Linked DNA regions of Duganella dendranthematis. Each later gene encodes a partner of the first gene's protein in a complex. Links are inferred from orthologs where the notes say so. Each region holds a gene or a part of one and is shown on either strand. Other genes may lie near its edges.

What was found.
Region 2: the proteins of dnaN (region 1) and HH213_RS25470 are in contact, whole or in part, in a cryo-EM structure (PDB 8GIZ), measured with the Escherichia coli proteins. The link is inferred for Duganella dendranthematis from one-to-one orthologs.
Region 3: the proteins of dnaN (region 1) and dinB are in contact, whole or in part, in a solved structure (PDB 1OK7), measured with the Escherichia coli proteins. The link is inferred for Duganella dendranthematis from one-to-one orthologs.

The regions. Positions count from the first base shown.
Region 1 is NZ_CP051684.1:2,040,740-2,043,835, reverse strand. What follows is about bases 1-2,941. They hold dnaN (DNA polymerase III subunit beta), read right to left. Parts: upstream 2,054-2,941; coding sequence 947-2,053; downstream 1-946. Other genes in these bases: dnaA (chromosomal replication initiator protein DnaA), read right to left, coding at 2,155-2,941; gyrB (DNA topoisomerase (ATP-hydrolyzing) subunit B), read right to left, coding at 1-824. In the rest of the region: more of dnaA, read right to left, coding at 2,942-3,096. UniProt on the Escherichia coli protein: Confers DNA tethering and processivity to DNA polymerases and other proteins. Acts as a clamp, forming a ring around DNA (a reaction catalyzed by the clamp-loading complex) which diffuses in an ATP-independent manner freely and bidirectionally along dsDNA.
Region 2 is NZ_CP051684.1:5,565,424-5,568,539, reverse strand. Bases 10-2,970 are described here. They hold HH213_RS25470 (DNA polymerase III subunit delta'), read right to left. Parts: upstream 2,024-2,970; coding sequence 995-2,023; downstream 10-994. Other genes in these bases: mltG (endolytic transglycosylase MltG), read right to left, coding at 2,652-2,970; tmk (dTMP kinase), read right to left, coding at 2,040-2,645; HH213_RS25475 (PilZ domain-containing protein), read right to left, coding at 601-984; HH213_RS25480 (DNA-binding protein), read left to right, coding at 77-613; HH213_RS25485 (cation:proton antiporter), read left to right, coding at 10-64. Also shown: more of HH213_RS25485, read left to right, coding at 1-9; more of mltG, read right to left, coding at 2,971-3,116. UniProt on the Escherichia coli protein: Part of the beta sliding clamp loading complex, which hydrolyzes ATP to load the beta clamp onto primed DNA to form the DNA replication pre-initiation complex.
Region 3 is NZ_CP051684.1:2,206,342-2,209,323, forward strand. Bases 156-2,982 are described here. They hold dinB (DNA polymerase IV), read right to left. Parts: upstream 2,230-2,982; coding sequence 1,081-2,229; downstream 156-1,080. Other genes in these bases: HH213_RS10075 (recombination-associated protein RdgC), read right to left, coding at 156-1,011; HH213_RS10085 (substrate-binding periplasmic protein), read left to right, coding at 2,332-2,982. In the rest of the region: more of HH213_RS10075, read right to left, coding at 115-155. UniProt on the Escherichia coli protein: Poorly processive, error-prone DNA polymerase involved in translesion repair and untargeted mutagenesis. Copies undamaged DNA at stalled replication forks, which arise in vivo from mismatched or misaligned primer ends.

The DNA.
Region 1 (3,096 bases):
TCCGACATGCGGTCGCCGGTGGCCTGGAACACGGTCGGGTGCAGCACGGTCTTGGCTTTGTTGATGTATTCGACGAAGCCGCGTGTGCCGCCTTCGAACGCGAACAGTTCTTCCTTGCCGGTGCGCTGGTCGGTCAGCTTGATGTTGACGCCGTTATTCAGGAACGACAGTTCGCGGATGCGCTTGGCCAGGATTTCGTAGTGGAATTCGACGTGGGTGAAGATTTCTTCGTCGGCCCAGAAGTGGACGTCGGTGCCGCGCTTGTCGGTTTCGCCGATGACCTTGATCGGCGACACCAGCACGCCGTCGCGGGTTTCCAGCTGGCGGTCTTGCGCCACGCCGCGCACGAATTCCATTTCGTGCACTTTGCCGTCGCGGCGGATGGTCACGCGTAGCAGTTTGGACAGGGCGTTGACGCACGACACGCCGACGCCGTGCAGGCCGCCGGAGACCTTGTACGAGTTCTGGTCGAACTTGCCGCCGGCGTGCAGTTCGGTCAGCACAATTTCGGCCGCCGAGCGCTTCGGCTCGTGCTTGTCGTCCATTTTCAGGCCGACCGGGATGCCGCGGCCGTTGTCGGTGATCGAGATCGAGTTGTCGGAGTGGATGGTGACGTGGATTTCGGTGCAATAGCCGGCCAGCGATTCGTCGATCGAGTTGTCCAGCACCTCAAACACCAGGTGGTGCAGACCGGTGCCGTCCGAGGTGTCGCCGATGTACATGCCGGGACGTTTGCGGACTGCTTCCAGACCTTCCAGGATCTGGATCGAGGAGGCGCCGTATTCATCATTCTTTACCGCGGGGACTGCATTCTCTTCGGACATGTGCTGCTTTCTCAATCAATATGCGTGTATTACTGGGACGTCATTCCCGCAGCGGCGGGAATCCATGCTGAGCATGCGTTCTCTGGGCCCCGGCGGGCGCCGGGGCGACGGCGGTGGTGCGATTAAATGCGCATCGGCATGACGACGTACTTGAAGTCGGTGTTTTCCGGGATCGAGATCAGCGCCGACGAGTTCGAGTCGCCCAGCGCGATGTTGATCTGGTCGCATTTCAGGTTGTTCAGCACGTCCAGCAGGTAGGTGACGTTGAAGCCGATATCGACGCTGTCGCCGCCGTAGTCGATTTCCAGTTCTTCGACCGCTTCTTCCTGGTCGGCGTTGGTCGAGCTGATCTTCATGACGCCCGGCGCGATGATGCAGCGCACGCCCTTGAATTTGTCGCTGGTCATGATGGCGGCGCGCTGCAGCGAGCGCAGCAGCTCATCGCGGCCGATCGTGAATTCGTTCTTGTAGCCCTTCGGGATCACCCGCGTGTAGTCGGGGAACTTGCCTTCCACCAGTTTCGAGATCAGCTCGATGTCGGCGAAGGTCAGCTTGACCTGGTTAGCGGCGATGTCCAGCTGCACCGGCTCGTCGTTTTCTTCCAGCAGGCGCTGCAGTTCGATGATGGTCTTGCGCGGGATGATGACTTCCTGGCGCGCGAACGATTGCTCGGTCTCGACCTGGCAGAACGCCAGACGGTGGCCGTCGGTGGCCACGGCGATCACGTTGTTGCCGTCCAGGACCAGGAGCAGGCCGTTCAGGTAGTAGCGGATGTCCTGCTGGGCCATCGAGAAGTGCACCATGTTGAACAGGTGCTTCAGGGTTTTCTGCGGCAGCGTGACGGTGGCGCTGTAGCTGTCGGCCTGCTGCACGGTCGGGAATTCTTCCGCCGCCAGGGTTTGCAGCGCGAAGCGCGATTTGCCCGAGGCCACGGCCAGGCGCTTGTTTTGCAGCGTGATGGTGACGTCGCCCGATTCCGGCAGCGCACGCAGGATGTCGAGCAGCTTGCGCGCGGCCACGGTGGTGCCGGTGACATCGGCGCCGGAGCCGATCTCGGCGATGGTGGTGATCTGGACTTCGGTGTCGGTCGACAGGAAGGATACGCTCTCGCCCTCTTTGCGGATGAGGATATTGGCCAGAATCGGCATAGTGTGCCGACGCTCGACAATACCACTCACGATCTGCAGTGGCCGGAGTAGCGTATCACGGGTGGTTTTGACCAATTGCATAGCTTATCCTCAGTAAAAATTTAATGATGTTTTTTGATACTTTTGCCTTGTGAGCAGGCGGACAGGTTTGACTAAATGATAAAGCCAAAGCCTGTCTCCGGCTAGCCCTTGAGTGTTTGCTCCAGAACGTGCAATTCGTGGTTGCATTCCGGATTTTTGGTGCGGTCGAGGGCGATCTTGCGCACCGCGTGCAGCACGGTGGTGTGGTCGCGGCCGCCGAACAGTTCGCCGATTTCCGGCAGCGATTTCTGCGTCAGCTCCTTGGCCAGGTACATGGCGATCTGGCGCGGGCGGGCGATGTTGGCCGGCCGGCGTTTCGAGTACATGTCCGCCACCTTGATGTTGAAGAAGTCGGCCACGGTTTTCTGGATGTTTTCCACCGAAATCTGGCGGTTCTGTACCGACAGCAGGTCTTTCAGCGCTTCTTTCACGATGTCGATCGTGATGTCCTTGCCGTGGAAGCGCGAGTACGCCAGGATCTTGCGCAGCGCGCCTTCCAGCTCGCGCACGTTGGAGCGCAGGTGTTTGGCCACGAAGAAGGCGACGTCATCCGAGAAGGTCACGCCTTCCTGCTTGGCTTTCTTGAGCAGAATCGCCACCCGCATTTCCAGCTCCGGCGGTTCGATGGCGACCGTCAGGCCGGAGTCGAAGCGCGAGATCAGGCGGTCATCCATGCCGGTGATCTCTTTCGGATAGGTGTCCGAGGTGATGATGATCTGTTTCTTGGCGGCGATCAGGGCTTCGAACGCGTAGAAGAATTCTTCCTGCGTACGGCTCTTGCCGCCGAAGAATTGAATATCATCGATCAGCAGCATGTCCAGCGAGTGGTAGTAATGCTTGAAGTCGTCGAAACCCTTGCGCTGGTAAGCGGTCACCACGTCGCGCACGTACTGCTCGGCGTGGATGTAGCGGATGCGCGCGCCCGGCTGGTCGGCCATCACCTGGTTGCCGATGGCATGGATCAAGTGGGTCTTACCCAGGCCGACGCCGCCGTAGAAGAACAGCGGGTTGTACGACACGCCCGGATTATTCGCCACCTGGAT
Region 2 (3,116 bases), 3.5 Mb from region 1 along the record:
CCCTCTGGTCCACCCCAAGCTGCACCGTGCACAGAATCGCGGGCTGGTTGGCCAGGCAAGTTAGGAGACAGAGACCATGGCACGCATAGGATTGAGCAAATCGGAAGTCAAGGCCAGCCGCGACCAGTTGCTGGCCGAGGGACGCTATCCGTCCGTCGATGCGGTGCGGGCCGCGCTGGGTACCGGCTCGAAGTCGACCATTCACCGCCATCTGAAGGAACTGAGCGACGAAGACGGCCAGCCCGGCATCAAGCGGGACGACACGGCGCGCAGCCTGCAAGTGATGGTGGAACAACTGGCCGGCCAGTTGCACGATGATGCCGAACGCCGCTACCGCGCGCTGTACGCCGCGCATCAGCTGGCCATGCAGGAAAAGGAGCAGGAGCTGGCCGCGTTACGAGAAACAGTCGAGCGGCTGCAATTACGCGTGGACGAGCTGGAAATCGACGCCTACGCCAGCCAGCCGCACGATCATGGCTTCGGCAACTTCAGCCACCTGTACGCCAGTTCGCGTGGCGGCTTGAACGACAGCACGGCCTTCAGCATGGTGCTGTCCGGCGGCCGCTCGTCGGTGTTTGACGTCGACAGCCGGCCGATCCACTACAAGGTGTGAGTGGCGCGTGACGAGCGCAGCGCGGCGCCGAGGATTTCTTCAATCCTCAGCCTGGCGCGCTGGCCGCTCTCGTCATCCGGGAAATGCACGCCGATGCCCTGCGCCTTGTTGTTGTGCGCGCCGGGCGGCGTGATCCAGGCGACCTTGCCGGCGATCGGGTATTTGTTGGGGTCGTCCATCAGCGCCAGGATCAGATAAATCTCGTCGCCGAGCTTGTACGGTTTCTGGGTCGGCACGAACATGCCGCCGTTTTTCAGGAACGGCATATAGGCCGCGTACAACGCGGCCTTTTCCTTGATTGCCAGCGATAGCACCGTCGGCCGTGGCGTCATGGGCACGGTGTTCGGGTCGAGTGGGCTGGCAGCGGACATTCCTTACCTTTCAGGCGCAGCAGCTGGCGTAATCCAGCAGCATCTCTTCCAAAAACAGCTTGGGCGACAGCGGGTGATCGGCCGTCGCGCGGCGTTCGTTCGCGCTCTTGATTGCTGCCAGCAGACGGCTGACGTGAATCTTGTCGGCCAGGCTGGCCAGCTCTTTCTGGTAGCGCGGATAATACCGGATGTTACCTGCCAGTTTGTACGAAAACACATCGTAAAGCCAGCGCTGCAACCAGGACGCGGGGCCGCTCAGTGGCACTTTCTGCAACTTGTCGGCGACTTTCAACGCGCCTTCCACACTTGGATGTGCCAGCAGTTGCAGCAGCGTTTCCAGCTCCTCGCGGCTGCCGGCTTCCGCCTGCGCCATCGCCGCCAGCGGCGCGCCGCCCTGCTCGCGCAGCCAGCTGTCGGCATCCGGCACGCCCTGCTCCTTGAGCCAGGCCAGCGCTTCGGCGTGGTTCGGCATCGGCAAAGCAAACTTGCGGCAGCGCGACAAAATGGTCGGCAGCAACCGGTCCAGGCTATTGGACGCCAGCAGGAACACGGTGCCCGGCGGCGGCTCTTCCAGCGTCTTCAGCAAGGCATTGGAGGCTGGCGTATTCAGCGCTTCGGCCGGATACAGCACCACCACCCGCAAACCCTGGCGGTGAGTGGAAATATTCATGAAATCCGCCAGTGCGCGGATCTGCTCGATCTTGATTTCCTTGGACGGCGTCTTCGACTTGGCGGCCTTCTTGCTCTCGCCCTCACCCTCCTCGTCGGCGGCCGGTTCATCCTCCATCGACTCGGGCCGCACGCGACGGTAATCCGGATGATTGTGCTGCGAGAACCAGCCGCACGACGCGCAAGTGCCGCAGGCATGGCCGTCCGGCTGCACGTTCTCACACAGCAGGCCTTGCGCGAATTGCTCGATGAAATCGGCCTTGCCTATCCCGGCGGCGCCGTGGAACAGGATGGCGTGCGGCATGCGCGGGCGCAGCGTTTGCAGCTGCTGCCACGACGATTCCTGCCACGGGTAGATGGAATGACTCATTATTCAGTATTCTATTTCAAAAGAACGCGTCCAGGATCGCGGCAATTTGCTGCTGTATCTCGGCGATGCTCCGGGTCGAGTCGATCACGCGGAAGCGCTGCGGGAACTCGGCCGCGCGGCGCAGGTACTCGGTGCGGGTGGCAGCGAAGAAGTCGCTCTTTTCCTGCTCGAACTTGTCCAGTTCGCGGGTGGCATCCAGGCGCGCGCGCGCCACGTCCAGCGGCACGTCGAACAACAGCGTCAGGTCCGGCTGCCGCTCGGGATGCACCCACTGCTCCAGCGCGTCCAGCTTGGCCAGGCTCATGCCGCGGCCGCCGCCCTGGTAGGCGAAGCTGGAATCGGTAAACCGGTCGGAGATGACCCAGGCGCCGCGCGCCAGCGCCGGTTCGATGACTTGCGCCAGGTGTTCGCGGCGGCTGGCGAACACCAGTAAGGCTTCGGTTTCCAGATGCATTTTTTCGTGCAGCACGATCTCGCGCAGTTTTTCGCCCAGCGGCGTGCCGCCCGGTTCGCGGGAGCTGACCAGCTCGACGCCGCGCTGCTTGATGTAATCGCTGACGAAGGCAATGTGCGTGGACTTGCCGGCGCCGTCGATGCCTTCGAAGGTGATGAATTTACCCATTTACTCTTATCGTTGATACTGGTTGACTGCCCGATTGTGGTCGTTCAGGTTGTCCGAGAACTGGCTGGTGCCGTTGCCCTTGGAGACGAAATACAGCGCGGCGGTCTTGGCCGGCGACAGCGCCGCCATCAGCGACTGCACGCCCGGCAGCGCGATCGGGGTCGGCGGCAAGCCGGCGCGCGTATAGGTATTGTAAGGGGTGTCGGTCTCCAGATCCTTTTTGCGGATCTTGCCATCATATTTCAGGCCCATGCCGTAGATCACGGTCGGATCGGTCTGCAGCAGCATGCCCAGCTTGAGGCGGTTGACGAATACGCCGGCAATCATGGCGCGCTCCGACTTCTGGCCGGTTTCCTTTTCGACGATGGAGGCCATGGTCAGCGCCTCATACGGATTCTTGTACGGCAGCGCTGGATCGCGCTTGGCCCAGGCGTCGGCCAGGCGGGTCAGCATGATGGCGTGCGCCTGCTT
Region 3 (2,982 bases), 170 kb from region 1 along the record:
AATTTGTCGTACTTTCCTCACGGCAATGCACATATTTTTCGTATTTATCAACTAAAAAATGCCGCGAAATCAACGACTTCGCGGCATTTGTAACTAAAAGGCAAGGAAAAGGGCTTACGCCTTGGCTTCGCCGCCCAGTGCTTCCACCACGTCGGCCATCAGCTTGGCCAGTTCGCCGGTCATCAGCATGAAATCGCCGTCGAAGCGCTCGTCGTCATTGCGCACGCCGGCGTCTTTTTCGCTCAGCACGTCGAGTGGCTTGACGCCCTTGATCGCCAGCGATTCGGTCAGCACGAAGGAAATCTTGCTGTCCCAGGTCATGGCCAGGCGGGTGCACTGCTTGCCGGCGGCGATGTGGCGGCGCACTTCTTCCGGGTCCAGCGAATGCTTGACGTAACGTACCGCCGCCTTGCTCTCGCCGGTGGCGCGCAGTTCGGTGTCCATGTCGACCGTGAAACCGGCCGGCGCTTCATCGGTTTGCAGCCATTCGGTCATCACGCCCACCGGCGAGCGCTGCACGCGCAGGCTTTCCAGCGGCATGCGGTCGACCGCTTTCAACAGCAGCTTGATGACTTCGTCGGCCTTGGCCGGGCTGGCGGCATCCACCACCAGCCAGCCGTTGACCGGGTCGATCCAGGTCCAGACGTTGCCGCGGATCGAGAACGCGCGCGGCAGCAGTTCGTCGGCCACGCGCTCCTTCAGTTCCTTCATGGCCTTCTTGCCCGGCGCAAAGCCCTGGGCTTCTTCCATTTCGGCGGCGCGCGCCTTAGCGACTTGGTTGATGACGCTGGACGGCAGCAATTTTTTTTCGGTGCCGAGCACGATCAGCATCTGCTTGTTGACCACGTGCACCAGGCCGCCGTTAGGACGGGGCTTGTCCCAGCCCTGGCGCAGCAGCTCGTTGCTGCTGGCCGGCGTGAACGCATTCGACGACAGCGCTTCTTCCAGTTGTTCGGGAGTGTAGGCCCAAGGGGCCGGCAGACGGTAAATCTGTAGATTCTTGAACCACATAAAGTTGACTGGCCTTGTTTCGGAAATTGCAAAAGGAGCGCCATTTTACACGCTGCCGCAGCCCTGGTCTCAGGCGAATAGATCGCCCTGCACCGGCTGTTGCGCGCTGGCCATGGCGCCGGGAGGTTCGAGCGTGCTGGCACGCACGCCCAGCAGGCGCAGCTTGCGCTGCAGCGGCACCCGCTTCAGGCATTCGCGCGCCGCCTGCAGGATCGCGGCCGGTTCGGCCACCGCCTGCGGCAGCGTCACGTTGCGGCTGACGATCTGGAAATCGTCGTACCGCAGCTTGATGCTGATGGTGCGGCTGACGTAATCCTTGCGCTTCAGATCGTCCGCCAGCCGCTCGCACAGCGTCGTCAGGATGCCGGACAAGGTGGCCCGGTCCTGGCGCGCATGAAGGTCGCGCTCGAAGGTGGTTTCGCGCGACATCGACTTGCTCTCGCGGCTGGTGGAAATTTCGCGCTCGTCAATCCCCTGCGCCACCCGCGCCAGCCACGCCGCGTAATGCGCGCCGAAATAATCCTGCAACAAGCCCTGGTCGGCCTGCGCCAGCTGGCCCACCGTCTCGATGCCCAGCGAGGCCAGCTTTTCGGTGGCCTTGGGGCCGATGCCGTTGACCTTGCGCACGCCCAGCGGCCAGATGCGGGTGGGAATATCGTCAAAGCCCAGCAGCGTCAGGCCGTTCGGCTTGTCCAGATCCGAACAGATTTTCGACAGCAGCTTGTTGGGCGTGATGCCGACCGAACAGGTGAGACCGGTGGCGTCCTGCACCGCCTGCTTGATGCGGGCGCCGATCTCCTGCGTCTCGCCATCCACATGGGTCAGGTCGACGAAGATTTCATCGATGCCGCGGTCTTCGATATCCGGCGCGATGCTGGCCACCGCCTGCTTGAACAGGCGCGAATAATGGCGGTAAGAGTCAAAGTTGGCCGGCAGCAGGATGGCGTCCGGCGCCAGCTTGGCCGCCTTCATCATGCCCATCGCCGAACCGACACCAAACGCGCGCGCCTCGTAGGTGGCGGTGGTGATGACGCCGCGGCCGACGTAATCGCGCAGGCGCTTGAAGACGTACGAGCCATCGTCACGCTGCTCGGGATCGTAGCCGCGGCCGCCGATTACCACCGGCTGGCCGCGCAGCTGCGGATAGCGCAACAACTCCACTGACGCAAAGAAAGCGTCCATGTCGATATGGGCAATGCGGCGCGCGGTGTCGGCCATAATACACAAATAATACTGTAAATACGTACAGTATCCACCGAAAATCGCCGGCATGCAAGTTGCCAATGCTACACTCGTTGCATGACCAGATGCCTGTCCACTTTGTTGATAGCTTTATGGCTGTCATTCACTGCTGCGCAGGCGGTGCCGCTGGACCCTGCCTGCCCACCGGCGCGGGTTGGCGTCAGCGATCTCGGTTATTCATCCTACCTCGACGGCACGGTGATTCGCGGCAGTAATATCGACGTGCTGGCCGAAATCCAGCTGCGCAGCGGCTGCCAGCTCAACGTGCGCTGGTATCCGCGCAGCCGCCAGCAAGCGCTGTTCTTAAGCAATGAACTGGAAATGACCGGCGCCTCGCTACGCACGGCCGAGCGTGACCGCTACGGCACCTGGCTGCCTTACACCTGGACCCGCTTCGAACTGGTTCTGCTGGGAACGGACGCCGGCAAGTTCCGCAGCCTGGCCGACTTCGTCGAGCACAGTACCGCGCGCCTGAACATCACGCGCGGCATCTTCTACACCGCCGACGCGCAGCGTCAGCTGGACCGGCTGCAGCAGCAAGGCCGGCTCGAATATGTCAGCGATTTCGGCGTGGTGTTCCGCAAGATCAAGGCCGGCCGCGCCGAAGGCACGCTGGCCCCGGCCACCATCCACCTGCTGAACCAGCGCCTGTTCGGCCTGACCGCCAAGATGAGCGCGACCCCGGTCAGCGAATCGCCGCGCATGATGGTCGGCCTGTACGTATCGAAG